DNA from 2 places in the Alteribacillus sp. HJP-4 genome. Region 1 is predicted to be linked to the other one. Evidence: a T-box and tRNA genes for the amino acid it is inferred to sense, from the RefSeq annotation. Region 1 holds a T-box; the other holds one or more tRNA genes.

The links. A T-box is a leader RNA that pairs with one kind of tRNA and senses whether it is charged. The one in region 1 lies ahead of leuS (leucine--tRNA ligase), so its partner is inferred to be a tRNA-Leu.
Region 2: it encodes a tRNA-Leu, which carries the amino acid that the T-box ahead of leuS (leucine--tRNA ligase) is inferred to sense. The anticodon was not compared.

What each region holds. Positions count from the first base shown of each region.
Region 1 covers NZ_JBHIKY010000027.1:23,982-39,079, reverse strand. Annotated here, with positions in the region: gene ACE4RR_RS18315 (helix-turn-helix domain-containing protein) at 1-167, opposite strand, end outside; gene ACE4RR_RS18310 (hypothetical protein) at 333-464, shown strand; gene ACE4RR_RS18305 (gamma carbonic anhydrase) at 629-1,141, opposite strand; gene ACE4RR_RS18300 (alpha/beta hydrolase) at 1,266-2,045, shown strand; gene ACE4RR_RS18295 (tetraprenyl-beta-curcumene synthase family protein) at 2,076-3,140, shown strand; gene ACE4RR_RS18290 (hypothetical protein) at 3,127-3,675, shown strand; gene ACE4RR_RS18285 (beta-class carbonic anhydrase) at 3,932-4,486, opposite strand; gene ACE4RR_RS18280 (divergent PAP2 family protein) at 4,587-5,069, opposite strand; gene mnmM (tRNA 5-(aminomethyl)-2-thiouridylate-methyltransferase MnmM) at 5,188-5,760, opposite strand; gene mnmL (tRNA modification radical SAM protein MnmL/YtqA) at 5,757-6,728, opposite strand; T-box leader at 6,924-7,153, shown strand; gene leuS (leucine--tRNA ligase) at 7,238-9,655, shown strand; gene ACE4RR_RS18260 (BaiN/RdsA family NAD(P)/FAD-dependent oxidoreductase) at 9,987-11,249, opposite strand; gene ACE4RR_RS18255 (secondary thiamine-phosphate synthase enzyme YjbQ) at 11,361-11,765, shown strand; gene ACE4RR_RS18250 (putative polysaccharide biosynthesis protein) at 11,873-13,489, shown strand; gene ftsW (putative lipid II flippase FtsW) at 13,770-14,912, shown strand; gene ACE4RR_RS18240 (hypothetical protein) at 14,989-15,098, shown strand, end outside.
Region 2 covers NZ_JBHIKY010000028.1:28,534-43,631, reverse strand. Annotated here, with positions in the region: gene ACE4RR_RS18640 (Gfo/Idh/MocA family protein) at 1-404, shown strand, start outside; gene manA (mannose-6-phosphate isomerase, class I) at 420-1,382, shown strand; gene ACE4RR_RS18630 (ROK family protein) at 1,385-2,329, shown strand; gene ACE4RR_RS18625 (CynX/NimT family MFS transporter) at 2,337-3,548, opposite strand; gene ACE4RR_RS18620 (DNA-3-methyladenine glycosylase) at 3,649-4,227, shown strand; gene ACE4RR_RS18615 (acyl-CoA thioesterase) at 4,255-4,632, shown strand; gene ACE4RR_RS18610 (FAD-dependent oxidoreductase) at 4,704-6,254, shown strand; gene ACE4RR_RS18605 (YeeE/YedE family protein) at 6,397-7,644, shown strand; gene ACE4RR_RS18600 (NAD-dependent protein deacylase) at 7,729-8,460, opposite strand; tRNA gene ACE4RR_RS18595 (tRNA-Leu) at 8,580-8,667, opposite strand; gene ACE4RR_RS18590 (hypothetical protein) at 8,877-9,530, shown strand; gene ACE4RR_RS18585 (spore coat associated protein CotJA) at 9,582-9,809, shown strand; gene ACE4RR_RS18580 (spore coat protein CotJB) at 9,806-10,084, shown strand; gene ACE4RR_RS18575 (manganese catalase family protein) at 10,098-10,667, shown strand; gene ACE4RR_RS18570 (PQQ-dependent sugar dehydrogenase) at 10,739-11,575, opposite strand; gene ACE4RR_RS18565 (hypothetical protein) at 11,576-11,857, opposite strand; gene ACE4RR_RS18560 (SDR family oxidoreductase) at 11,904-12,764, opposite strand; gene ACE4RR_RS18555 (hypothetical protein) at 13,018-13,164, shown strand; gene ACE4RR_RS18550 (cold-shock protein) at 13,266-13,466, opposite strand; gene ACE4RR_RS18545 (UvrD-helicase domain-containing protein) at 13,789-15,098, shown strand, end outside.

The sequences.
Region 1 (15,098 bases):
AGACGTTCTGCAATTTGAAATAACGTATTTGAATACGGGATAATAGTTCCATTTTCAATTTTACTGACCTGGGCCTGCGTACAAATATCACGGGCAAGATCTGACTGGGTCATGCGGTGATACCGGCGAAGCTCATGTATTTTCTTTCCAACTCTCGAAAAATCCATTTCCATCCGCCCTCCTTATAGTATGCTTATAATTATTTTATACGAAGATTAGAAAAGTAGGAAGCAGAAAATAACAGAATCCTTGAAAAAAATGGGGAAATATGCCGAACGCAAGCTTTTTCCTCCTCTTATATACTGGGTCTATCATATGGGAGGTGACCCAGAGTGAAAAAATCAAAATTAATCTTTACCGCGTTATTTCTGAGTCTTGCCGTTGTTTTCGGAGCCGGTAGTTTTCAAGCTGGACAAGAAGTCAGCGGAGGATTTACGACACTGGATCTGCCACATAAACATTAATAAAGGTAAACAATTTATAAGCCGGACAGGCTTATTTTTTTTACGGATCGAATAATGGAGAAATGTTGTGTACTAATATTTAACATAAGTTCACTATTTTTTGGACAGATTTTAGTTTCAATAAAAAAATACGGCGATAAACCGTATTTTCTGCCGCATGAGCTCTATTTCTGCATGCTTTTGTAATACTGACCTTTTTCCACATATTCTTCGCGGATTCTTTTCATTTCTGCTAGGTCTTCTTCATTGAGCTGTCTGACCACTTTAGCAGGGCGGCCGAAAGCCAGCGTATGGGGTGGAATGACTTTTCCGCCTGGCACAAGGCTTCCCGCACCGATAAATGCCCCTTCACCGATTTCTGCTCCGTCAAGAATGGTTGCTCCCATGCCGATCAGAGCATTTTTGCGTATAATGGCGCTGTGTAAAATTACCATATGCCCAACGGTTACATCGTCCTCTATGATAAGTGGATTTTTTGGGCTTTGATGAAGAACTGAGTTGTCCTGAATATTAACACGGCTTCCAATCATTGTTGGGGCGACGTCCCCGCGGATGGATGTATTAAACCACACACTCGATTCCTCCCCAATGGTGACATCTCCTGAAATGGTTACATAGTCAGCGATAAATGCAGATTCGGCAATGTCTGGTTTTTTTCCTTTATATGGATAAATCATGAGAGCCCTCCAGAATTCACAATATTTTTTTCTGTTTGATGTAAGTTTAGCAAAAAAAGTAGTAAAATGAATAGGATAATCGCCTTTTGGCAGCAGCGAAAGAGAAAGGCAGGGAAGAGATCGAATGATGAAAAATTGGATGTCGGACAGAGCAAGAGGAACGATGGTAATCGTACATGGGGCAGCAGAGCATCATGGCCGTTATGAATGGATTATTAAACAAATGGTAAAGCAGCGTTTTCATGTAGTCGCCGGAGACCTGCCGGGCCATGGACGGACACGTGGAAAGCGCGGACATATTGATTCATTTGACCAATACATAGACATGGTTTATGCCTGGTATAAAGAGGCCGCTTCCTATGAGCTGCCGGTATATTTATTCGGTCACAGCATGGGAGGATTAATTACAGTTCGTTCTTTAATGGAAAAGCATATGCCGGTGCGGGGCGTCGTGCTCTCTTCTCCATGTTTTGGATTGTATGAGTACCCGGGCAGAACAGCTGAATTCACTACAAAAATAATGCACCGTCTCTCGCCCGGATTCAGCGGAAAAACGGGCATTAAGGCGGAAAAAATCACACGCAGTCCGGAAGCAAGGCTCGCTTATCAGGAAGATGAACTGAATTTATCGACGGTAACGGCGCGGTGGTATCAGGAAATGCTGAAGGCGATGAAAATCAGCCTCCATGAAGCAGACAGATTCCCCAATGTACCACTGCTCGTATTGCAGGCAGGCCGCGACCTTATTGTTGATCAGTATGCAGCCCATCGCTGGTTTAACCGCCTTGAAACATCCGACAGATCCATGAAAGAATGGAAGGGACTTTATCATGAATTATTTAACGAACCGGAAAGAGAAATGGTTTTCAGGTTTATGATGAATTTTATAAACCAGCGTATTTAATCTGATACATTTTGTATAGGAGGATCTCGATTGAAAGTTGCAACGAAGCCATGGTTAATGATGTATTACATACACCGGGATATTGTGCCGGAAGTTCATGATATCCTCGGCGAATGGAAGAAAAAAGCGGAGTTGATACCGGATCAGGAGCTGCGGGAGCAGGCGCTTGAAGAAATAGAATCCAAGGCCTTTCACTGTGAAGGAGGCGGCGTTTATGCGCTCCTCACCAGAAAGGAAATACGCAGCAGTCTGCTCCGTTTTATTGTCGCGTATCAGATAATTTGTGATTATCTGGACGGTCTTTGTGATAAATTCGGTGCCAGTGACCCGGATGATTTTGAAGCACTTCACACCGCCCTTACTCAAGCACTCACGCCAGGTGCTGAGCCGGAAAATTACTACAGGTTCAGGGGCAGCCCGGACGACGGAGGTTATTTGAAAGAACTTGTTACGGAGTGCCAGAGTCTGCTTCGTACTTTTCCAGGGTTTGATGCAGCACAGCTGGAGATGAAGGAGCTCGCTCAATATTACAGCGGCCTTCAGATTCATAAGCATGTGGTGAAGATTGAAAGAGAACCACGATTAAAAGAATGGTATGAAGAGACCAGCGACCAGTATGAAGGAGATTTGCGCTGGTATGAATTTTCAGCTGCGACAGGCTCCACACTCGGCATTTATACTTTGGCTGCTTACGCTTCTCGCAGCCACCTTGCCAACATGCAGGCGCTGGCGATTAAAAACAGCTATTTTCCCTATGTGCAGGGTCTTCATATACTTCTTGATTATTTTATTGATCAGGAAGAGGACATTGCCGACGACGAGCTCAATTTCTGTGCCTGCTTTCCAAGTGAGCAGGATATGATTAATCGGATTAACCATATAAAGAAAGAAGCGGAGGAGCGTGTGAAGACGCTGCCGGATGCAAAGTTTCACCGCGCTATTATCAGCGGTGTAATTGCGATTTACCTTGCGGATGAAAAGGTGCAGACAGATCCGGAAATGAAAAAAACTGCAAAGCACTTTATCCGATTTGGCGGAATTCCGACTGCTTTTTTCTATTTGAATTCCTGGATTTACAGGCGTGAAGCTAAATAGTGCGGTTTGGTATCTGGAAGCAGGAAGAGATGCCATGACTATGGCCAGACTGGTGAATAAAACAAATATAAGGAAGGGTGATGATATGAAGAATGAAGGAATCAAAAAATTACTAAGTGAAACTTTTGAAGGAAACCAGGGAAATTGGAGTTGGTTCACTGAATCAAAGCCAGGTAGTGGATTATTTGGTACTATTGATCCGTTAAGCGCCGAGGAAGCTTCCGTCCCTGTAGAAGGGGTGACAATTGCCGCTCATACGGATCATACACGTTACTATTTGTGGGCAAACAACCAACTATTGGAGGGAAAGACACCTGATCTCAATTGGGATGAAAGTTGGGAAGTTGGAACGGTGGCAAAAGATGAATGGGATCAAATAAAAAAAGGACTTCAGCGGGAGTACATGAAAATGATTGAACACATTAGTGAAGACCGAAATCTTAATTCTGCTGCGACTGATAATCTTTTAGCAGCGTTAGCCCATTCTACGTATCATTTAGGAGCTATGAGGCAGATGATAAAGAGAGTTAAATAATTCACCTCTAATAGGAGCAGCTAAAGTTATTAATGAAACGACGCTATAGTTATTAACAGCTTCGATGTTCAGCTGTAGAACTCCTCCGGACTGTGGTATCTTCCCGGGCAACGATGCGGGGCTGCGGGCAGCCCTGCGCAGTTTATTGACCGTCACCTTAGGTCGATCTCCCGGGGATGGATACGCTGGCACATCGTACGCCTCACAGACCAAAAAGCGTCTTTCAGGGAGATTGCGATTTACTTAAATATACTAATTACTCTTTATCAATTACTGTCAATTCACCGGTTTCCGGGGATATTACCAGGCCGTGCACCGGGGTATTTTTCGGAAGCAGCGGGTGGCGCCTGATGATATCAACGCTGTTTCGTACGTTATCCTCGACATTGTCAAAGCCCTTTAGCCACGAATCAATCGACACTCCAGTGTATTCGAGCGCTTGAATCTGCTCTTCCGTCACGCCCTGCTGCTTGGCTTTTTCAAGAATTGGCCCGGAGTGCATGCCGGTCATTCCGCATCCATAATGGCCGACAACAGCCACTTCCTCTGCCTGCAGTTCATACAGAGCTACAAGTATGCTCCGCATGACACTGCCAAACGGATGCGATATTACCGCGCCGGCATTTTTAATCACTTTTGCGTCGCCGTTCGAAAGGTTCATTGCATGAGGGAGCAGCTCGATCAAGCGTGTGTCCATGCAGGTTAATATGACAAGTTTTTTATCAGGGAATTTGGTAGTTTCGAACTTTTCATATTCTTTGTTTTTTACAAATTGCTGGTTATGTTCCAATATGGATTCAATTACTGACATATTCTTTTCTCTCCTCTGTTAGTTATGTATCTATATATATAGCTTCTGTAATTGTTGAAAAAAAGTCAAGTGGGCAGTCATAAAAAAAAGCGAAAGCCTGTTATGCTCTCGCTTCTTTCCGGTCCTCAATTCTGGCGCTTGCAAAGCCAAGGAGTGCTCCAAGCAGGGCGCCGCCGGCAACCTCTGCAGGCTGATGGCCGAGGAGCTCCTTCAGCTCTTTGTCCTGCCTGACATAGCTGATATCGGGGTAATCACCGGAAATGATTTCAATGTTATCATCAAGATCATTCACGAGTTTGGCAATTTCACCGGTATGGCGGCGGATCCCCTGAGCATCATACATGACTATGGCACCAAACACCACGGCAAGAGCAGTTTCTATCGAAGTCGTCCCTTTGTTCGCAGCCACGTAGGCAGCCAGCGAGGAAACCCCTGCAGAGTGAGAGCTCGGCATGCCCCCGGTTTGAAGGAGCGGCCGCCAGTCCCAATTCCCTGTCAAGCGCTTATGAGTAAGGACTTTCAATCCCTGGGCAATACTGATACCTGATAATGCTGTAACGATTCCTCGGTTCATTCGCTCCACCTCATTTAATATTCTTGGGTTCAATGCATTAATTATGTAACATAATGTCGTTTATATTTTACCCACAGAGATTGCGTATTAATCTTAAAAAACGTTCCTATGTTCTGAGTGGAGCGATTTATTTTTTTTCGAGAGCGATAATAAAAGGTGGGCGATTTACCTGGTTAATAAAACCATAACGGAGCACCTGCACCTTTTTCTGGTCGAGTGATTCTGCATATGCTTCCACGGCTTGTTTTTCCTGTCTGCCTTCGACATGGCCATGATAAATCACGAGCACAATCAAGCCCCCGGCTGGCATACGGTCTAGCAGTATTTTTACAGCTGCCAGGGTGGACTCTGAGTGCGTAGTAATAGATTTATCACTGCCCGGCAAGTAACCGAGGTTGAACACCGCCGCTTTCACATTTGAGAATTCTTCCGGTGGTATAACGGATGCCGCCTGCTCGTGCCCTATTTGAAAAAGGGAGACCTGCGACAACTGGTCTTTTGCCTGAAGGAGTCTTCGCGTATTTTCGATTGCTTCTGCCTGGATATCAAATGCATACACGCGGCCGGAGTTCCCTGCGAGTTCTGCAAGAAACAGCGTGTCATGGCCGTTGCCGGCGGTTCCATCAACTGCTGTATCTCCAGGCTGCAGTGCTGACGCAAGAAGCTGGCGGGCGAAAGGTAAAATACCCGGCAGAATCATTTAGCCGCCGCAGCCTTCGTCTCGTAATATTTACCCTGCCAGCTGTTTCTGCGTTTTAATTCATCATCAATTGCGTTTAGGACTTCCCATTTGTTCATGCTCCACATCGGCCCGACCATCAGCTCAGACGGGGCATCACCGGTGAGACGGTGAATAATCATTTCAGGGGGCAGAATCTCGAGCTGGTCAGCGACAAGCCGTACATAATCGTCCTTATTCATTAGATCGACCATTCCTTTTTCGTATTGCTTGACCATTGGAGTACGTTTTAATAAATGCAGCAGATGAATTTTTATCCCCTGAACATCGAGCTTTGCTACTTCCTCAACCGTTTCCTTCATCATGTCATTAGTTTCAAGTGGAAGCCCGTTAATGACATGCGAACAAACTCGGATTCCATGTCTGCGGAGCTTATTAACACCATCGACGTAGCATTGATAATCATGAGCGCGGTTAATAATCATGGCCGTGCGTTCATGGACGGTCTGCAGGCCGAGCTCGACCCACAGGTACGTGCGCTGATTCAGTTCAGCTAAATAGTCAACAACCTCCTCCGGGAGGCAGTCAGGGCGTGTCGCGATGGCGAGTCCGACGACATCTTCCTGCTGAAGTATAACCTCAAACAGCTCCCGCAGCTCCTCAACAGGTGCATAGGTATTGCTGAATGCCTGAAAATATCCGATATACTTTCCTTTTTTCCATTTTTGATGCATTCGGTTTTTTATCGTATGAAATTGAGTAACGAGATCATCTTTTCTGTCCCCGGCAAAATCACCGGAGCCCCGTTCTGAACAAAAGGTACAGCCGCCGGATGCAACGTTTCCGTCCCGGTTCGGACAGTCAAAGCCTGCATCGAGCGGTATCTTAAATATCTTTTCACCAAAGGTTTCTCTAAGGTGGTAATTCCATGTATGGTAGCGTTTTTCTCCCCACATAACTGGCGAAGATGCGCTGCTGGTCTGAGACATGTAAATCTCTCCTTCAATTGAAAACATCTATTTCTCTCGTATTTTAGCATGTTACAGCTCAAAACCCCAACTTCCGCATCCAATGAAACTATTGGTGAAAAAGGTTGCTTTGACCCGTGGAACCTTGACATTGGGCGCAGAAATCCATAAAATATCAAGTATTAATATAGGAAGTGCGAAAACCGAATAGTAAAGCGATCAACAATGAGAAGGACCAGTAACGGATACGTCGGGTCACAGAGAGCAGACGGTGGTGCAAGTCAGCCGAAGACATTCGTGAACTCCCCTTACAGTTGCAGAAATGAACAGAATAGTATTTTCTGCCGTTTTGTCCACGTTACGGATGCAGGAGCGGGTGTGCTTATTGTACGCCAATCAGGGTGGTACCGCGGGAATCGTTTACATAACAAACTCTCGTCCCTTTAGGCAATACCGGGGATGGGAGTTTTTTCATGGAAAAAACCACCTGCTCCATAATATAAGATCAATCACAAGGAGGCTGCATGCTTATGGCATTTTCACATAAGGATATAGAGAAAAAATGGCAGAAGTACTGGGAAGAAAATAAAACGTTTAAAACAGATGATACATCGGATGGAGAGGACTTTTATGCTCTCGACATGTTTCCTTATCCATCCGGCTCAGGCCTGCATGTCGGGCATCCGGAGGGCTATACAGCGACTGATATTTTATCAAGGATGAAACGCATGCAGGGCTACAACGTGCTTCATCCAATGGGGTGGGATGCCTTCGGGCTTCCTGCGGAGCAGTTTGCGCTCGACACCGGAAAGCATCCCCGCGAATTTACACAGGCAAACATTGAAACATTCAAAAACCAAATCAAATCGCTCGGCTTCTCATATGACTGGGACCGGGAAATTAATACGACCGATCCTGATTATTATAAGTGGACACAATGGATCTTTCTGCAGCTATTTAAGAAGGATCTTGCTTATATCGATGAAGTACCGGTTAATTGGTGCCCGGCTCTTGGGACGGTGCTTGCCAACGAAGAAGTAATTGACGGAGTCAGTGAACGCGGCGGCCACCCGGTCGAACGGCGCCCGATGAAGCAGTGGATGCTAAGAATCACTGAGTATGCAGATCGGCTGCTGGAGGATTTGGAGGAGCTCGACTGGCCGGAAAGCATTAAGGATATGCAGCGAAATTGGATCGGACGCTCTGAAGGGGCAGATGTTCATTTTGGAATAGAGGATTCAGAGAAGACCTTTACCGTATTTACTACCCGCCCGGATACGCTGTTTGGTGCGACATACTGTGTATTTGCTCCCGAGCATGAGCTGGTCAATGATATAGTTACAGAGGATCAGAAACAAGCGGTTGAAGCATATAAGAAAGAGGTTTCTACGAAAAGTGATTTGGAGCGTACGGAGCTTTCGAAGGAAAAGACGGGAGTTTTTACCGGTGCATATGCGATCAATCCTGTAAATGGCATGAAGCTGCCAATCTGGATTGCTGACTACGTGCTTGTCAGCTATGGAAGCGGCGCAATCATGGCGGTGCCTGCACACGACGAAAGAGATTTCGAATTTGCTGGAAAATTTGATCTGCCAATTGTTGAAGTGGTCGAAGGCGGAAACATTAATAAAGAAGCTTTCACCGGTGACGGTCCGCATGTGAATTCTGACTTTTTGAATGGGCTGCACACTGCTGATGCCATTAATAAAATGATTGAATATCTTGATGATAGCGGGAAGGGCACAAAGCAGATAACTTACCGGCTGCGCGATTGGCTGTTCAGCCGCCAGCGTTATTGGGGCGAACCAATCCCCGTCATTCACTGGGAAGATGGCACAATGAGCCCGGTACCAGAGGAAGAACTGCCGCTGATGCTGCCGGAAATGGAAGAGTTTAAACCTTCCGGAACCGGGGAGTCCCCGCTTGCCAATAATACGGCCTGGCTTGAGATTACCGATCCGAAAACAGGAATGAAGGGCCGCCGCGAAACAAACACAATGCCGCAGTGGGCAGGAAGCTGCTGGTATTATATCCGCTACATTGATCCGGACAACAAAGAATCGCTCGCAGATCCGGAAAAAGTGAAGCGCTGGCTGCCTGTAGATATTTATATCGGCGGGGCAGAGCATGCCGTTCTGCATCTGCTTTACGCCCGCTTTTGGCATAAAGTATTGTATGATATTGGAATTGTGCCGACAAAAGAACCTTTCAAAAGATTGTATAACCAGGGAATGATTCTTGGTGAGAACAATGAAAAAATGAGTAAATCAAAAGGAAACGTGGTTAACCCGGATGATATTGTACAATCACACGGTGCTGATACGCTGCGCTTATATGAAATGTTTATGGGGCCGCTTGATGCCTCTATTGCATGGTCTGAAAATGGGCTTGACGGGGCGCGGCGTTTCCTCGACAGGGTGTGGAGATTGATTGTAGACAGTGAGCATAAACAGCAGTCTTATATTGGAAGTGCTGAGAGCAGTGCTGAGCTGAAACGGACGTATCACCAGACCGTTAAGAAGGTATCAACTGAATTTACAAACCTTCGTTTTAATACAGGAATCAGTCAGTTGATGGTATTTGTCAATGAAGCTTATCGGCAGCAGCACCTGCCGAAAGAGTTTATAGAAGGCTTTGTGAAAATGCTCTCACCTGTTGCACCGCATGTTACGGAAGAGCTGTGGGAAATTCTTGGTCATACCGGTACCATCGCTTATGAAGCGTGGCCAGTGCATGATGAATCCGTGCTCGTCGAGGATGAAGTAGAAATTGTTATTCAGGTGAATGGCAAAGTCCGTTCCAAAGCGGTCGTTCCAAAAGACGCTTCCAAGGAAGCCATGGAGGAAATCGCCAGGGAAAACGAAAAAATTAAAGAAGAGATGGAAGGCAAGACCATCCGGAAAGTCATTGCAGTGCCAGGTAAGCTGGTAAATATTGTCGCAAATTAATGAAAATGGGGCTGCATCAAAAGTTCTTTACAATAAGAAAATGGAGTGAGGATGAATTCAATCCTGACTCCATTTTTATGTGCACAGAATGGTCGATTAAAACCGGCCACGTCCTGTGCGTCGAGGAACAGCACGAGTCTCAAGACGCTGCAGGCAGTGTTCTTTCTGCCGGGAGGCATTCACACCAAAAAAAGTTAAATAATGTGGATAACTCTGTGGGTAAGAGGGGTACTTATTAACAGGGACTGTGTTGATATCTAATAATCCCTAATGTAAAAGGGGTAATTATCCACAGAAAAACGTTGGCCTTATCCACAACCTGTGCATAATCTTAGTCCTCCGGCTGAGCCGCCGCCCTGCCGGCGGTGTAGCCGGTTGAAAAGGCGCAGGTAATATTAAATCCACCGGTATATCCATGAATATCTAATATTTCTCCACAGAAAAATAATCCTTTGGTCTGCTTCGATTCCATACGCTTAGGATGAATTTCTTTGATTGATACCCCACCGCCTGTTACGAATGCTTCTTCTATCGAAAGCGTTCCATTTACCTCAAACCGAAAATCAGTAAGAAGCTCAGCAAGCTGCCTCAGCGTGTCATTAGAAAGCTCATTCATACTTTTATTGAGAGGGATGCCGGCTTTATCCATGTAAAAGTGAAGCAGCCGTTCCGGTGCCTGCCCTTTGAGTGCATTTTTGGCAGCTTTTGCACCGGTTTGCTTTTTTAGCTGGATGAGCTCTTGGAATAAGCTTTCCTGATTTTTGTCGGGGAATAAATTAATGGCCATCGGTAATTGTTTTGTTTTAAATTTTTTTAAAGCCTTCACGACGTACTGACTGCAACGCAGGGCAATCGGTCCAGAGATGCCAAAATGAGTAAAAATCATATCTCCTGTATGTGTTTTGATATGCCTGCCTTTTGGATTGAACACAGAAAGGGAAACGTGCTGCAGCGACAAACCCTGCAGCTTTTTTTGCTGAATAAAAACTTCTTTGGAGGTAATGGGGACTTCGGTAGGGTAAAGCTCTGTTATTGTATGGCCTGCCGATTTGGCCCACGGATACCCGTCGCCGGTGCTCCCAGTGTGAGGCACTGATTTTCCTCCGGTCGCAATAATCACCGCAGCTGCTTCGAGTTTTTCTCCATTCTCTAATGTAATCCCGGCTACTTGCCCTTCATTGAAATCCAGTGAAGACACCTTCGTCTCCAGCCTGGTTTCTACACCGAGTTCTTTCATCTTGTCGAGCAGTGTTTTCACCACAGTGATAGCTTTATCGTTAACTGGAAACATACGTCCCATGTCCTCTTCCTTTAGATCGATGCCAAGTCCTTCAAAAAAGGAAATAATGTCCTCATTGTTGAATATGGAAAAGGGGCTGTACATAAATCTTCCGTTCCCAGGGATATGCTCAATTAATTGTTTTTGGTCCATGCGGTTGGTGACATTACAGCGCCCGCCCCCGGAAATCGCAAGTTTTCGTCCCAGTTTTTTCCCTTTATCTACAATAAGCGTGCGGGCGCCGTGCTCTGAGGCAGCAATTGCCGCCATTAGACCGGCCGGGCCGCCGCCTATGATAATGACATCATAATTCATTTTTATCTGTTCCTTTCCTATATAACCTGTCTTCCTGCTGTGTTTTCTTCAAAAGAAAACAGGGAAAGTGTTCGACAGCTATTAAGTATATCAAACATGGAGGAGATAAGAATGCTTAGGAAATTGAATATAAAAACAAACCAGCGCGATGAAATGATTGATGTAACCGATCAGATTCGTACATTCCTTCAGGAGGAAGGACTGGAACATGGAGTTGTGGTTGTTTATTCCCCACATACGACAGCCGGAATCACCGTAAATGAAAATGCCGATCCCGATGTCAAGCATGATATGCTGATGCGCCTCGATGAAGTATACCCGTGGAGCCATGAAAAATACCGTCATGCAGAAGGAAACTCTGCTTCGCATTTAAAAGCAAGTACAGTCGGTACTCAGCAGACATTGATTGTAGAGAATAATGATCTGGTGCTTGGCACCTGGCAGGGCGTTTATTTTTGCGAATTTGACGGGCCGCGCACCCGTACAATGTACTTGAAAGGTGCAAGTGATGCATGAAATTTCACAAAACTGTAGCATGCCTTCTTTATGGAAAGGGAGATTATCTGTGCTCAGTATGGTAAAATTCCCTAGGATGGATTTTGACAGCAACTGGAGATGAAGGTATGGCTGACTCTAAATTTTTACGGGGGACAATGATCTTATCATTGGCCACGTTTTTATCTAAATTTCTCGGAATGATTTATGTTTTCCCGTTTGTGGCTATGGTCGGGCAGCAGGGTCTGGCTCTCTATCAATACGGCTATCAGCCGTATACGATTTTGTTGAGCCTGGCCACACTCGGCGTACCGATGGCTGTTTCTAAATTTGTATCGAAATATAACGCGCTGGGAGATTACAGGACTGGTCACCGTCTTTTCCGCTCCGGCCTGATCATCATGACAATTTCCGGCTTTTTGGCATTTTTGATACTGTTCAGCTTTGCCCCGGTGATTGCAGGATGGATTATTCGTGATCCGAGTGATCTCAATGGAAACTCGATGAATGACATTATTTTTACGATCCGCATGGTCAGCGTGGCCCTATTATTAATACCGGCCATGTCAGTCACACGCGGATATTTCCAAGGCTTTCAATCGATGGGGCCAACTGCTGTCTCGCAGGTGATCGAACAGATTGTGCGGATTGCGTTTATTTTATCTCTCACGTTTGCAATCTTGTACATATGGGACGGAGAACTCGGGACGGCGATAGGGTTCGCCACGTTCGGAGCGTTTATCGGGGGACTTGGTGCGATTGCCGTACTACTTTACTATTGGAAAAAAAGAAAACAGTTTATACAAAAGCAGCTTGATCAGAGTACTGTTGATCATAAGCTGCCGCTTTCCTCGATGTATAAAGAATTGATTTCTTATGCACTGCCGCTTTCTTTTGTCGGGCTGGCAATCCCCATTTTTCAAATGGTCGATTTGTTTACCTTTAATAATGCCTTAATTCAGACCGGATATACACAGCAGGAGGCGGAGATTGCTTACGGCTCGTTTGCCGGCTCAGCGCACAAGCTGATTTTAATACCGGTGGCAGTGGCAACAGCTATGTCTGTGACGTTAATACCGACAATCACCCGCTCCTTTACGAGTAATGATACGGATCAGCTTCAGCGACAGATTACACAGACGTATCAGATTATCTTATTTTTATCGATTCCTGCAGCTGCAGGTCTATCGATTCTAGCTTACCCAACCTTTGGCGTGCTTTTTGGCCTGGAGGATGTCGAAACAGGTGGTTTCATTCTGCGGTATTACGCTCCTGCAGCGATACTTTTTTCCTTATTTTCCGTGACAGCAGCCGTTCTTCAGGGAATGAACAGACAGCGGTACGCGGTCATGTCACTGATCATCGGCTTTGCATTAAAAATCATCTCGGCTTACGGGCTTGTCTTTTTGATTGGTCCTGCGGGCGGAAGCCTCAGCACAGCGCTTGGCTATGGAGCAGCAATTGCCTGGAATGTGTGGGCGATTGGAAAGTTTGCCAATTTTGATTATAAACCGATCATGAAGCGGACGCTGGTGATTACAGCGTTTACAGCCGTGATGGCAGGGGCGGTCTGGATCGTACAAGCCGGTGCACTGACCATGTTTCCGATGAACAGCTGGCTTCACACGTTTTATGTAGAATGTTTCAGTGTGACAGTCGGTGCGGCTCTTTATTTTATTCTAAGCGTGAAGAGTGGTCTCGCCGGAACGGTTTTAGGGAGTCGTTTCTCGATATTTAAAAAATAAGCATTTAGACGATAGGACTCTTTTTTTCCAATTCAGGCAGGTGGTATAATATTACCTATCTTATACGTTCATATGCAGGCTGCCTGCTGTCGAGGGGTATAGAGAAAACTATGTTTCTATCCGCGACTGCTGTTAGAAAATTGACATTATGTAACTCCAGTAGATGGATGAAGATATAAGAAATGCGGGGGCTGCAGCAATGTATATCTGTCGGCGGCCAAGTATTTTTTTCTGAAATAAAATCAAATGAAAGTTCAGGAGAGATCCGGGGTGAATCATGATGTTGAATCGTTACAAAGATTATGACTGGTGGCTTATATCTGCTGCTGTCCTGCTTAGTATTTTCGGGGCCATCATGATATACAGCGCAAGCTTTCCGCTTGCCATCGATTTATATGACAACCCCTCTCATTTTTTTACACGCCAGCTCATCTGGTTTGGTGGCGGAATGTTTTTGCTGGTCGTGTTTATGCATTTTCGTTATCCGATGTTCAACAAGCTGTCCCCGTTGATGATTCTTGGATCCATCGCTCTGCTGATTCTTGTGCTTGTGATCGGCCGCGAGGTCAATGGTGCAAAAAGCTGGATCTCCGCAGGACCGTTCAGCATTCAGCCGTCGGAATTTGTGAAAATTGCCGTCATTATTTATTTGGCGCAGGTTTATTCCCAGAAACAGGCGTATATAAACAAATTTATCAGTGGAGTGATACCGCCGTTAGTGGTAGTTGTTTTTATCTTTTCCCTGATTATGCTGCAGCCGGACCTTGGTACTGCCGCTGCTCTTTTAATGACAGCGGGCATTATTGTATTTTTATCGGGGGCAAAGTTTCGTCATCTTGCCGTATTGGCCAGTTTATCCGGAGGAGTGGTTGCGTATTTTGCGCTTACTGCCTCGTACCGCATTCAGCGTTTGACAGCTTTTCGGGACCCGTTTGAGGTGGCGCAGGAAGATATGGCGAGTGGAGGAGGTTACCAGCTGATTCAATCCTATATAGCGATAGCAAACGGCGGCATCACCGGGGTTGGTCTCGGGCAAAGTGTGCAGAAGATGCATTTTCTCCCCGAGCCTCATACCGATTTTATACTTGCTGTAGTCGCTGAAGAGCTGGGGCTGCTGGGGATCGGATTTGTACTGCTTTGTCTTGGCATCATTGCCTGGAGAGGAATAATAATCGGAGTGCGGAGCAAAAGCTCGTTCGGCACACTGCTTGCTTTTGGCCTTGTTTTTCAACTCGTCAGCCAGGCGGTTGTTAACGCCGGCGCCGCCACAGGTCTTATGCCGATCACCGGGCTGCCATTTCCGTTTGTCAGCTATGGCGGCTCCTCCCTGCTCGTTTCCTTGATGGCAGTGGGAATTCTCGCGAGCATTTCGAAAGAAAATAATCGCCAGAAAAGAGAAGTGGAAGAGGCGGGTGCCGCGTAGATTTTTACAGTGCTGTCCAAACATCGGACGGCACTTTTTTTCAGCGAATTGATCTACGGAGAAAGGAGAACGATCCATGCTTATTGCAGGTTTTGGAAAACTAGCAGAAATGGTCATTTCACAAGGGGACTCTCATTCATTTCATGTCTACAACCGTTCTGCTCAAAAGGTTATTGATGCGGCGAA
Region 2 (15,098 bases), on a different contig from region 1:
CACTGGATGCAGCTGGAACAATGCTGAGCAGCGGAGTGGATGGCCAGGCTGGTGCGTTATTGAAATATGAAGATTTTGAAGCGATTATTTATTATTCAAAAATAGCGCATTCAGAGACGCCAAGTGAGATACAAGGTGAAAAAGGAACACTGTATATAGATAAAATAAATTCTCCTCAAAAACTCACCTTCCATCCTGTGAAAGGAAATAACTCTGAAACAACCTTCATAGAGCTGGAAAAGCCGGAAATGAGCTATGAGATTGAAGCATTTATACGTCTTACAAATGAATCAGGGCCTGCAGATAAGACATTGACAGAGTCACGGCTTGTATTAAGGCAGACAGATCGGATTCGTGCAGATCTTGGATTGAAATTTGATGCAGATCGAGCACCTACTATTTAAAATTGGAGGGAGAAGATGGAACCCTTATTTCTTGAACCAATTTTCAAAGAAAAGATATGGGGCGGAGAGCGTCTGCGCCAGTATGGCTATGACATTCCAACAAATAAGACAGGAGAAGCGTGGTGTATTTCTGCACATCCGAACGGAAGCAGCAAAATTTCATCAGGTACATATGAGGGATGGACTCTGCGGGAACTATGGAATACCGAACCGGCTTTATTTGGAGAAAAAACTGTCAGGGAATTTCCGCTGTTGGTGAAGCTGCTTGATGCCAATGATATTTTATCGGTACAGGTCCATCCCAATGATGAACAAGCACAGAAGCTTGAGCCAAACGAAGCTTATGGAAAAACTGAATGCTGGTATATCGCCCATGCCGAGCCTGGAGCGGAGCTGATTCTGGGACATCATGCTTCCAGCAGAGAAGAGTTCAAAGATAAAGTAAAGAAGGAAAAATGGGAGACCCTTTTTAAAAGGGTGCCAGTAAAGTCAGGTGACTTTTATTTTGTACCAAGTGGTACTATACATGCCATAGGTAAAGGAATTGTAATTCTTGAAATTCAACAGAGCTCAGACACTACGTACCGCGTTTATGATTTTGACCGAACTGACAATGAAGGTCACAAAAGAGAGCTTCATTTAAAAAAAGCAGTTGAAGTGACGACAGTTCCTGCCAGGGATGCCACTCCAAACAAGAAAATCCTCTCAGAAAGCAGTGGAACAATTCTGACTGAGCTGCTTTCTGACAATTATTTCTCGGTTTATAAATGTGACTTAGGCGGTTCTTTTGCGCTTCCGTTAAAAACCGGCCTTAATTTATTCAGCGTCCTTACAGGATCAGGTCAATTTATATTAAATGATAAAAAATATCTTTTTGAAAAAGGAGATCACTTTATACTGCCTGCAGGCTCGAAGGATAAAGAATTGGAGCTTAGAGGGAAAGCGAGTCTCATGATTGCGAATGAAGGGAGTCATTGAAGGTGGGGTATGCGGTTGGAATTGATATTGGCGGCACGAAAATTGCTATTGGATTGGTAAATAAAAGAGGAGAACTCAAGGATAACAGGACTATCCCCATGGAAAGAGACACTGCTCCGGCAGAAATGGTGTCAAAAATTGCTGATGTCGTCCGTGGACTGGTGGAGGGCTCGACAGGCTGGCACGAAGTAATCGGAATTGGAGTGGGGGCGCCTGGACCATTGAATTTAAAAGAAAACACAGTGCATGAGCCTCCAAATTTACCGGGCTGGCGGAGAGTTCCTATAGTTTCCTTATTAGAAGAAGAATTTTCACTTCCTGTATATTTGCAAAATGATGCAACTGCTGCTGCATTGGCAGAAAAATGGCTTGGTGCTGCTCAAAATAGTAATGATTTTATTTATCTTACGATAAGTACTGGTATTGGAGCAGGCATGATGTCTGGTGGTAAGTTGATTTCGGGAACAGGAGGAAATGCTGGAGAGGTAGGACATATTGTAGTTGATCCTTCTTACGGAAAATGTACTTGCGGCCAATATGGCTGTCTGGAATGGATTGCATCCGGCACTGGGATCGCACGACATGCTTCCGCCCGGTTCGGCAGAGATATGACCTCCTCCGAAGTTATGGAACTGTACAGAGATCGAGATCCAGCTGCAGTCGAATTTATAGAGGAAATATTTTCTAAAATCGGTACTGGTTGTGTTTCTTTAATCAATATGTATGACCCCGAAATAATTGTAGTCGGCGGTGGGGTCTCGAACGCAGGAGAGCCATTGTTTCATGCCCTGCAATCGTATGTGTCCACTTATGCACTGAATAGCGTTTCGAGAAATATACAAATTGTACCGACTTCGCTCGGCTCAAATAACGGTCTTCTTGGAGCAGCAGCGCTGGTGTATTATGAGACTGATAAAAATTTAGTGTGTAAATATGGCCGCCGGTGAGGCGGCCTCAATTATGGGTATAAGACTGGACGTATTCGGCACGCCCTGCGCCAAGTCCAACAAATAACATACCTGCAGAAACAGCAATAAAAATAAACAGAGCCGGTGTCCACGTGCCATATATATCAAATAACAACCCCATTAATAATGGTCCTGCTGCAGCAAACAGGTAACCGAAGGATTGGGCCATTCCAGAAAGCCTTGAAGCATCTAAAGGATTGGCTGCCCTTAGACTTAGAAGTGTAAGGGAGAGACTGATGGCAGATCCCTGTCCAAAACCGAGTAAAACAACAAAAAAACAGAGCCATAAGAATTGGCTGCTTACCTGCACACCAATAAGCCCAGTCATATAAACAGTACAAAGAACGGCAATAATGCCTCGTTGATTTTGAAAACGATCCGCCAGCACTGGAGTTAAAAAGGATAAAGGCACACCGACGATCTGCATAATAGAGAGCATCCAGCCTGACAGCCCCACAGAAAGGTTTTTCGTTTGAAGTATTTCGGGGAGCCATGCGACTAAACAATAAAATAAAAAAGACTGCATCCCCATGAATAACGTAACTTTCCAGGCAAGCGGGGAACGCCACAGCGGGCTTTTTGAGACAGTTCCTGCGCTTTGCTGCCCTGCCCCTTCATGCGACAGCCGAAGCTGAGGCAGCCAGATGATTAGTGCTATTCCGGCAGGGATACCCCAAATGGCAAGTGCGTTTTCCCAATCAAGACCTAATTCAGTAAGCGGATAGCTTATACCAGAGCCAGTGCTCGCAAACACTCCCATAGAGAGTGTATAAACTCCTGTCATTAGTCCAACCTTACGAGGAAACTCTTGCTTGACGATACCAGGAAGCAGTACATTGCAGATAGCAATTCCAATACCGGCAAGCGCAGTCCCTGTAAATAAGGCAGCGAGAAAATCGGCAGAGCGTATGAATGTACCTGTTCCGAGTGTTACAATTCCGATAAATACGGCAGGGTATATTCCAATATACTGACTTAGTTTAGGAGAGAGTATGGAAAATACGGCAAATCCAAGCAAAGGCAGTGTGGTAAGAAGTCCTGCAGCACTATTAGAGATTCCAGTATCCTCACGAATTATACTAATTATCGGCCCTACAGAAGTAATGGCAGGCCGAAGATTACATGCAATAACAATGATACCGACAATAAGAATAATTCTTTGGCTGCGTATAGATTTTAAAGAAGTAGTAGATATCATTCTGGGATCCTCCAAATATGTAGTACACTTGTTTCATTATAAATAAATTTTTTAGATATGCGAAGGAAATAGTTTTCAACCTTAATCTGAAGGTGATCGTATGGAAATTTTAGAGCGTTCTTTTTATGAACAAGAAACAATCGAGCTTGCAAAGATGCTGTTAGGTAAAAAGCTTGTTAAACAGACAGCAGAAGGAACGGCTTCTGGTTGGATTGTAGAAACAGAAGCTTATATGGGACCGGAAGACAGAGCTGCCCACAGCTATGGAAACAGAAGGACCAATCGCACGGAAATTATGTTTGAAAGCCCAGGACATGTTTATACTTACGAAATGCACACACATTGTCTTGTGAATGTTGTCTGCGCTCCCCAAGATACACCACACGCCATATTGATCAGGGCCGTGGAGCCGGCAGAGGGAATCGAATTGATGTTTAAAAGAAGGGGAATTAAAAAAAAGAAGGAATTAACAAACGGCCCTGGGAAACTGACGAAAGCGCTCGGCATAACAAAAGCAGATTACGGAAGCACCTTCTGGAAATCTCCCTTGTATTTAGCTGAGGGACCAGCCCCTTCTCAAATTGTAAGCGGACCGAGAATCGGGATCGATAATTCAGGTGACGCTAAGAATTATCCGTGGCGGTTCTGGGAAGAAAACAATCAATATGTATCTCGATAGAGAGGCGGTAAAAGATGTTCGAAAAAAATTGTGCCTCGAGTATCTGAAACTGACGGTGCTGGACATATCAACAATACCGTCATACCGGTGTGGTTCGAAGCTGGTCGTGATGAAATATTTCAAATGTTTACCCCTGATTTACAATTTTCTGACTGGAAATGTGTGATCCTCAGCATGAATGTACAATATAAGCATCAAATTTATTATGGCATTCCCGTTACAGTACGTACCTGGATTCAACGAATTGGTACAAGCAGTTTTGATATTTATGAAGTAATTCTTCAGAACGATATACTCTGTGCAGAAGGAATATCGACGTATGTTAATTTCAATTTTATTCATCAAAAAACTGAACCTATTCCTGACGCTATAAAACGTCAGCTCATTCAGCACGTAAAGGATTAAACGCATAGGTCTACTTAACGTGGCTCATATTAAGGATATACAGCCATTTAGAAGGAGGCGCTATCGCTATCATGAATGATCCATCCAAGAAATTACCCCGGGAATCTGCTTCATATTGGAGAGAAACAAACAAATTTAACAGATTCCCATCGCTTAAAGAAGAAATAAAGTCGGAAATAGCCATTGTCGGCGGCGGTATTACAGGATTAATGACTGCTTATCGACTCGCATTACATGGCGCGAAACCTGTTGTCCTCGAAGCATCCTCACTTACAAATGGAACAACAGGCCATACGACTGCAAAGATAACAGCTCAGCACGGACAAATTTATGATGAATTAATTGGTACTTTTGGTGAAGGAAGGGCCCGTCAATATTATGAATCCAACATAAAAGCCAAGGAATATGTGGAAAAAATTGTTAATGAAAATAGAATCGACTGTGATTTTCAACTTCAAGATGCGTGGCTGTATACGGAAACAATAAAAGGCAAGCAGCAGCTGTTAAAAGAAAAACAGGCTTACGATAAGCTTGGCATCAAAAGTGAACTAAAGCATGAGTGTCCACTTCCTTTCCCGGTGGAAGCTGCACTAAAAATGCCGGATCAAGCTCAATTTCACCCTATTAAATTCCTCACTTGGATTGTTCAAAAGCTCGAAGCAGCAGGAGTGAGAATTTTTGAAAACACTCCTGTTCTTCATCTTGAAAAAGGAGATCCAGTGAAAATTATAACGAAGGGACCCGGGAGTGTCCTGGCTGAAAAGGTTATAGTTACCTCTCACTTCCCGTTTGATGATTTAAAAGGCTTTTACTTTTCCAGACTACACCCGGAGAGATCTTACGCAATAGCTGTGAGAACTGAAGCACCGCTGCCTGATGGAATGTTTTTATCTGTCGGACAGCCGAGCAGGTCATTTCGCTGGACGAGTTCTAATGGAGAAAAACTGGCACTGATCGGCGGAGAAAATCATAAAACAGGCAAGGGTCCGAATACGATGGATCACTTTGAGGCACTAAAAGGATTTGCAGGCAAACATTTCGGCATTCAGTCGATAGAAAGTCGCTGGTCTGCACAGGATCTGACAACTCTAGATAAAGTGCCTTATGTTGGCAGAATGACTGCCGGAGATAACCATATTTTCGTAGCAACCGGGTTCAATAAATGGGGAATGACAAACAGTGTTAATGCTGCAATGCTGCTGAGTGATATCGTTTCAGCTAAATACAATCGATATGAAGAGCTTTATGATCCGGGCCGCAATGCTTCCTTAAAATCAAGCGGAACCTTTGTTAAAGAAAATACCGATGTTGCGGTGCAATTTGTGAAAACTCATGCAGAACGGGGAAATAAGTCAGTCGAGGATGTGGAACCCGGGGAAGGGGCTGTGGTAAACCTGGATGGAAGAAGAGCAGGCGCCTATCGTACGCACGAGGGAGATCTTCAGTTAATCGATACCACCTGTACCCATATGGGCTGTGAAGTAGAATGGAACGAAGCAGAAACAAGCTGGGACTGCCCGTGCCACGGATCTCGATTCACCACAAAGGGGGAGGTTCTTGAGGGACCTGCGAACCTCCCATTAAAAGCAATAGATCAAACTGCAATAATTGAAAAGTTTTGAGAATATGGAAATAAGATGGCAGGGAATCTTTTCTGCCGTCTTATTTCGTTATGGAGAGCAATTATATTGACATACACTTCGATCAACTGTATTCTTTGAAAGAAATCCCTACTAAAACGATAGATTAAGAGGTGAATTATAAATGGCTACAAATGTTCAGCCGGTAACTCAGCAGACTGAGGTGAAACAAAGCAGTAAACAGCTCAATTCCCCCCAGACCAGGCTGTTGATCGGCGGCATCGCTGCTGGTACTGCTCTCACCATTTTCCTTGCGGCAACGCAGGCAATCGTTCAGCCCCTTCTGATGGTGATTGGCACTCTGCTCGGATATACTTTATTTCACGCACGCTTTGGATTCACATCCGCCTTTCGTCGCTTAGCCTCCGTAGGTAACGGCACGGCTTTACGGGCTCATATGGTCATGCTGATCGTTGCTGTTACATTATTTGCTCCAATATTAGCCACAGGCTATACTTTTTTTGGAGGTGAAGCGGCAGGGTATGTATCTCCGGTCGGTATAAGTGTGCTCGTAGGAGCATTTATATTCGGCATTGGCATGCAGCTTGGCGGCGGGTGTGCGTCAGGCACTCTGTACGCTGTCGGAGGCGGCCGTTCAGTAATGTTTATCACATTATTTTTCTTTATAATCGGCGCTACCATCGGAGCAGCTCACTTGTACTTTTGGACGGAGGATTTACCGGCTGCGGAACCTATTTCCCTGGCCACTTCAACAGGACTGGGATATTCCGGAGCATGGCTTGTATCTGTTCTAATTTTTGGAATTATTATTTTGCTTACTTTATGGATTGAAAAAAAGAAAAATCCTCCCAAAATGGCTGCCGTACCGAGTGAAAAAGGATTAAAAAGAATAATCCGCGGCTCCTGGCCGTTAATTGCAGCAGCTATTATACTCGCTGTGCTGAATGCTCTAACATTAATGACACGCGGCACACCTTGGGGGGTAACCTCAGCTTTTACCCTATGGGGTTCTAAGACATTGGAAACTTTCGGAATGAATGTTTCAGAGTGGCAATATTGGCAGGAGAATGCAGCTCAGCTTCAATCATCTATCTTTGCAGATTCTACAACAGTATTAAATTTTGGTGTAATACTGGGTGCATTTTTAGCTTCCGCAGCAGCAGGACTATTCAACTTCTCAAAAATTACAAAAGGGAATGCAGCTGCTTCGATTATAGGGGGGCTATTGATGGGATATGGAGCACGCTTAGCTTTTGGATGCAACATTGGAGCATATTTTGGTGGCATTGCGTCATTTAGCCTGCACGGGTATGTCTGGGCGGTCATGGCACTCGCAGGGACGTTTCTTGCGTTGTTCCTGAGACCACTATTTGGACTATCCGTTCCAAAACCAAAAGACAGCTTTTGTTAATACAAGCACGTTGCAGCTGGTTCTTTCAGTGCAGCGTGCTTTTACTATTTGAAAAATAAAGCAATGGAATGTGAACCATCTCTCCTATTTCAAACTTTCGTCAAACAATACATCAATGCTGGAGAGTACATCACTTATGTTTCTTCCCTGAATTACTTTATCAGCAATTGAATCAAGTTCGGTTTCTGTATGGTTAATAATAACAAGGCGTGCCCCATTTTGTTTTGCGTCCTGCGGGAAATAGGAAGCGGGAGATACGGACAGACTGGAGCCCAGCACAATAAACAGGTCAGCGTTTGCAGTGTGCTGCTGCGAGAAGGAAATTGCTTCGTCAGGAAGCATTTCCCCAAATAAAACTACATCTGGTCTTAAAAAACCACCACAGCTGCTGCACGTTATTTCGTCACGTAAGTATTTTGTGTAATCATATCTTTCGGAGCAGGAATAACAGTGAAGAGCTGTCAGCGATCCATGTAATTCAGCAACACGTCTGCTTCCGGCGGCCTGATGAAGTCCATCTACATTTTGAGTAATTACTCCTTGGATTTTTTCGGCTTTTTCCCATTCTGCTAAATAATAATGACCCATATTAGGCTTAGTTTCAGCAATTACTTTCATTCGTTCCTTATAAAATGCTATAAATTCTTCACGGTTATTCGTGAGTGCGTTTACACTGGCGAGTTCGGCCGGATTTTTATTATTCCACAAACCGTCTGCTGAACGAAAATCCGGGAGGCCGCTTTCCGTTGACATGCCGGCACCTGTCATTAAAACAGTATAACGGGAGGCCTGAATCCACTCAGAAATTTCTCTCAAAACTATACACTCCTTAGCTGTAGTGGTATTGAAAAAATACGGTACTCTTAATGGACGACATTTATCTGTATAAAAAAGAGCTGACCTCTTCCGGTCAGCTCTATTACTTAGTTTATGTTTGGTGCGGTTGAGAGGACTCGAACCTCCAAGGGCACAATGCCCACACGGACCTGAACCGTGCGCGTCTGCCAGTTCCGCCACAACCGCGAGACAAATTATATTATATAGATATTATATATTAAATGCAATAGCTACTAATCAATTAATCTATATTTTTTATTATGAAAGTTAGTCTTTCTGAAGAGCAGCATGCAAAAAAAGCGTATACTTTCACAAGCAAGGCAGAACTGTAACACAAAGTTATCTATGCTAGTATGGTAAGATTACGGAAGCTGATAAGAAGGTAGTGCATTCATATGTTTAAGCTCAATAAACCAAAAAGAGATATTTCCTACGAGGCTTTCATGGTGCTTCTTGCGGTTCTGGCTGTGGGAACAATTTGGTATGATACAGGGGTTAACGACTTAATTATCTGGATCACCTGGGCGATTTTTGTCGTTGATTTTGTGTATCGTTTTTTTACCAGTCCAAGCAAATGGGCCTTTATTAAAAGTAATCCATTTCTTCTCATTGCGATTGTTCCCCTTGACGCTTTGTTTCAAATGGCCAGGCTGGCAAGAATATTGCATCTTTTGCGTTTAAAAACAATTACAAAATATTATACTATGCCATTTATAAGGTTTTTAAAGCGCCAAAGCTATTTCATAGTGGCAGCGATAACATTTCTAATGCTGTTTATTTCAGTTATTCCTTTATACTACTTAGAGCCAGAGATTCAGAGCTATATTGATGCATTCTTCAGCAGTATTATCTCTCTATTGTTTTTCGGGAGAACTGACTTTGAGCCGGCGACTACAGCTGGAAAGTCAATTCTTGTTACGTTAAGTATATTTGGGGTAGTTTTATACGGACTAATAATCAGCATCACCATTGATGTTTTTCTTAATCTAAGCTGGACAAAAAGGTTGAAAGCTGCCTGGAAAAGAAAGAGTCGTCAGCGTTCTAATTAAAGCCTGCGGATCATAAGATGGCAGAAAGTCGGATTTAAGGCAGGTTACAGCATGAAAGAATTCACACAACGAAAGTTTTATCGTCCGTACATCGGTCCGAATGATCCGTGCCCTCCGATTAAAGTGAAATCCTATGAGACTCCTCCTAATCTTTATATGGGCTTCCAACCTCCTGGACTGCCTCAATACACCCCGCAGGAAGCATTGTTCAGCGGGACCCTTTGGCCTGCACTTTTTTCTCCTTATAAAAAGCCTCATGAGTGGAGGGAAGAGGAATGAAGGATCAGCAGACACAGCTTCCAGAAGAGTTTTATCGATTGATGGAGGAATTACAGGCGATTGATTTCGTACTCGTAGAATTAACTCTGTATTTGGACACTCACCCCGACGACTATGAGGCGATCCAACAATTTAATGAAACTGCACAGTATCGGCAGCACCTTAAATTCAGTGTGGAGGAGTATTACGGACCGCTTTTACAGTATGGTCAATGCCTCAGCTACAGCAGCTATCCGTGGAACTGGAACAAAGCGCCGTGGCCATGGCAATTATAAAGGGGGGACGCTCATGTGGATATATGAAAAAAAACTGCAGTACCCTGTTAAGGTCAGCACCTGTAATCCAACGCTGGCCAGATACTTAGTCGAGCAGTATGGAGGGGCAGATGGAGAGCTGTCTGCAGCTTTACGATATTTGAATCAGCGCTATTCTATTCCCGATAAAGTAGTCGGCCTTTTAACAGACATTGGCACAGAGGAATTCGCTCATTTAGAAATGATTGCCACCATGATCTACAAACTAACCAAGGATGCAACCCCGGAGCAAATGAAAGCCGCAGGACTGGGAGATCATTATGTCATCCATGATAATGCGCTTTATTATGAAAATTCTTCTGGTGTGCCTTGGACGGCCTCTTATATCCAGGCTAAAGGCGATCCTATTGCAGATTTATATGAAGATATTGCAGCGGAGGAAAAAGCTAGAGCAACGTATCAATGGATTATTGATCTTTCCGATGACCCGGATTTAAATGATGGCCTAAAATTTTTGCGACAGAGAGAAGTGGTGCATTCTCAGCGCTTCCGGGAAGCAGTAGAGATATTAAAAGAAGAAAGAGACCGCAAGAAAATTTTTTAGCTTAATGGAGGCAGGGAAGATGGATCCCGCCTCCATTATTAGTCACTGCTTCTGTTGTACCTCTGCCAGTATTACTCCTGAGCTTCAAAATTTGTCAGCCGGAGCAGCTGATCGTCATTTTCAGAGGGACTCCCGCGCCCATCGCGGTTATTCGTGATGACATACATTTCATCACCGCTGATCATTACGTCCCTGAGTCTGCCTTCACCTGACAGAACCACCTCCATATCCTCTTCCTCTAAGTTGAATCTCATAAGCTGAGTCCCCCGCAGTCCCGTCACATAATATTGATTCTGCTCATCAAATATACTTCCTGACGGTGCCCAGGTCTGCTCACCAGAGTGAATCAGCGGGGGAGTCATTTCATTTTTATTATCGTCGCCGGTGTTTTCAGGCCATCCATAATTATTTCCCGGCTCGATGAAATTTATTTCATCATAGGCTGAAGAGCCGTGCTCAGAGCTGTACAAATCATCTTTCTGATTCCAGGCAAGACCTTGCGGGTTTCGGTGTCCATATGAATAAATATAAGAATCTTCATAGGGGTTATCTTCGGGAATACTTCCGTCAAGATTTAGCCTCAGAATACTGCCGGCCAGGCTTTCTCGATTTTGGGCGGCATCTGGATCATCAGCATCCCCGGCAGTCGCAAAAAGCTTTCCGTCCGGCCCAATCTTTAAGCGGCCGCCATTGTGAATCTGGGCACCAGGAATGTCCTCCAGCAGCACAGCCGTTTCCGACCATGTATCTTCGTTCCGTCTCACCTCAATAATACGATTGGCAAGGCTATCTCTCCCATTATACGTGTGGTAGAGGTAGGCACGTTGATTGTGAGTAAATTCTGGGTCAAGTACAAACCCAAGCAGGCCCCCCTCTCCCCGACTCACAATTTCTTCTGATGTTTCCACTTATTCCCGGGAAACACTGCCATTATTTTGAACACGCGCAATATTTCCTTCGCGTTCTGTGATGAAAAATTCGTCCTCATGTTTTTCCACTGCCCATGGGATGATCAGTTCCTCTGCCACAGTTTCAATATTGGATGAAGTGCCTGAAGAACTGTTTTCATCCCCATCATTTTCAGTTGCACCAGGATTTTCTTGAGTCGAATTATCATCATTTGATTTCTCATAGCACGAAGAGAGGATTAGAACTGGGATAATCGAAGCGGATACAAATAAATATCGCATCTTTTACTCCTTTCCAGTAATTCTCTTCTATTCCCGTCATTTAGGATCAGTTAACATGCAGGCGAAATCCATTCTTTTCGATTTCTATTTCGCTCCAGGTCCATAATTTTTCAGCTAGTACGGGATCACCGGCAGCCCCTTCAAAAGTAACTGACTGCTTATCTGCAATATAGGCGCCGTTTAGTAAATTTGTCGATTGAGAAGCTAAATATATAGACGTCTCAGCACCTTCTTGAGGTGTTAAGAAAAGTGGCCGCAGCAGCTTATGAATGGACTTCCCAAAGCCGTTTTCTCGACTGACTCCAATATTTGTGCTGACTGCACCGGGGTGCAGGGCATTAGATGTTACATTTGTGCCCAAGAGCTGCTCTGCAAGACGATTGGAAAATAATATATTGGCAAGCTTCGACTGACAATAAGCTTTCCAAATACCAAACCCTCGATGTAAATGCGGATCGGGAAAATAAATATTTCCCCACTTGTGAGCGCCGGATGACACATGAATTACTTTTCCATTGGAAGAACGTTTCAGGAATGGCAGGAGCTGATGGGTCAAATAGAAATGTCCCAGATGATTGACACCAATCATCTGCTCAAAATTATCTTCCGTTACTTTTCTTCTAGTAGTGACGACCCCCGCATTATTTATAAGTACGTCCAATGTGTTGAATTTCGTCGTGAATGCAGAAACAAACTCATTAATACTTCGCAGGGAGGAAAGGTCGCAGCGCAAAAAGGAAACTTTATCTGAGGATGAAGCCGCTTTTGCAATGAGCATTGCCTGATTTCCTCTTTCTTTACTCCGGCAGGCAAATATTACATGAGCACCTTTTTTTAGTAAACCTACTGCAGTATGTAGTCCAATGCCACTGTTTGCTCCAGTAATTATCACAATTTTATTTTCCAATGTTATCCACCTTTTAATTGTCTATTAATTCACATTATAAAGGAATATCACTTATTCTGGGATAATTCTTATGAAAGTAGCAAAATCAATAGGATTAAAAAAAGAAATACGAGAGTTTTTAGATGGAAGGAGCAAGGAAAATAAACCCTCGGAGAAGCTGCTGTAAGGCTTTTAGACTCAAGTTTTCTAAAAAAAATGTATTGCATTTTTGAGGGAAAGGAGTATGATTATTTCACGAGGAGGATGATAAATAATGGCATGGTTACACGTATTACAGCATACACGAATTATCGCAGTAGGGCTGCTCTCCTTAACTGCAGCAAGCTTGTTTACGTTTCAGTCCATTGAAATCACCCAGGCGTTTATGAGCTTTTTTACGGATCTTTTTCAAAAAAAATAGGTTTAAACCCTTCGCTGATAAGCCTGCGAAGGGTTTATTAAATGCAAGCATGAAAAAAGCTCTCTGAAATCAGAGAGCTTTTTATATTATGGGTTGGTTTATTATGCTTTAGTTACGTTAGCAGCTTGTGGTCCACGGTCGCCTTCGACGATTTCGAAGCTGACTTGCTGACCTTCTTCCAATGTTTTGAATCCTTCTTCCTGAATAGCGGAGAAGTGTACAAATACATCGTCTGCTCCTTCGCGCTCGATAAATCCAAAGCCTTTTTCTGCGTTAAACCATTTTACTGTACCTTGTTCCATGTGGAGATCCTCCTGTGTGCATCATTTCATGCACGAATAATATTACTTATCTTGCAATTACCTAAGCTGCTGATGAATCATGCTGATGTCTCTGAAGCTTAGATGACAAAATAGCAATTACATCATATCATGGGATTTTCCATATTGCAAGGTCCTCAAAAGAAATTTTATTGTATTTTTTGCGGTGCATGCTGTGATGCAGTACAATTGAAAGCGTTTTCTCAGTTTTATCGATCATTCATAACGAATGGAAAGGAGTTTTTATTTTTCGTCTGAAGCTGTAAAATTAGCTGGGAAAAAGGTAAAGAGGGTAGGAACATGAATGGAGAATCAATATCGGGATATTACGAATTGGACCGGAATGCTTCATCAAAATCCAATCTTGGATTCGGAGGAAAACAGTAAAACGATAGTAAAAAACGAAGAAGTAGATGCCTGGTATTTCCGGGAGCTGGAAAAACAAGGAATGCTTTTAAATGAAGAACAAATCCACGTGGTTCGTCACGGAGAAGGCCCCCTGTTAGCTCTTGCCGGCCCGGGATCGGGAAAAACGACAGTAATGACCTGTCGTGCTGGTTATTTACTCAGGGTCAAGCAAATTAACCCCCAAAAAATTCTTATGATCACATTTACAAAAAAAGCGGCCCAGGAAATGAGAGAGCGGGTGGGACTTCTTCCCGGGTTACAGCGGTCGCAAGCCTCACTCATACATATTGGTACGTTTCATTCTGTTTTTTTAAAAATGATCCGTGGATGTGGTCATTCTGAGAAGATAATAGCCAGTGAAAGGTATAAACAAATTGTGATGAAAAAACTCCTTAAAGAAAAAGGGCTTCATCAAAAATATGAACCGGAAACTCTACTGGAGTATTTGTCTCACTGTAAATTAAATAACAAGTCATTAGATAATTCAGCCGGGGAAACGGCCCTACAAGTGATTCAAACTTTTGAGAAATGGAAAAAGCAGCAGCATTCCATTGATTTTGACGATATTTTGGTAAAAGCCTTACAGGAGCTTCAGTCTAACCACGATCTGCGAAGAAGAGTACAAAACAGATTCGAGTATGTAATGGCAGATGAATTTCAGGATACGAATTATTTACAGTTTGAATTGTTAAAAGTTATGATCAATACGCATCAAAACCTTTCAGTGACAGGGGATGATGACCAGACTATTTATTCTTTCAACGGTGCTCGGAATGAATTCATTCTTCAATTTGATCAAGTGTTCCCATCAGCTGAAACTGTAAAACTTGAAAGTAATTACCGCTCTCCGGGGCAGATCATCCACTTCTCTAACTCAATTATTCAGCCAAATAAATACCGTAGAGAGAAAAAGATGTATGCTTCCCGGAGAAGAAAAGATAACAATGCTGAGCCGCAGTTTTTGAGGGCTGCAAATGTGGAGGAAGAAGCAAAAGCAGTTGTCGATGAAATGATGCTTTTAAAGAATAAAGGTGAACAATATAGGGATATGTCTGTTCTTTATCGTACAGCAAGCAGCAGCAGGGCGATATTCGAAGAATTAACCTCAGCAGGAATTCCATTTATTTATTATACAAGCCAAAATCAATTATTTTATGAGCAGGCAGCAGTACGCCCATTGATTGACCACCTTCGTTTAATAATAGA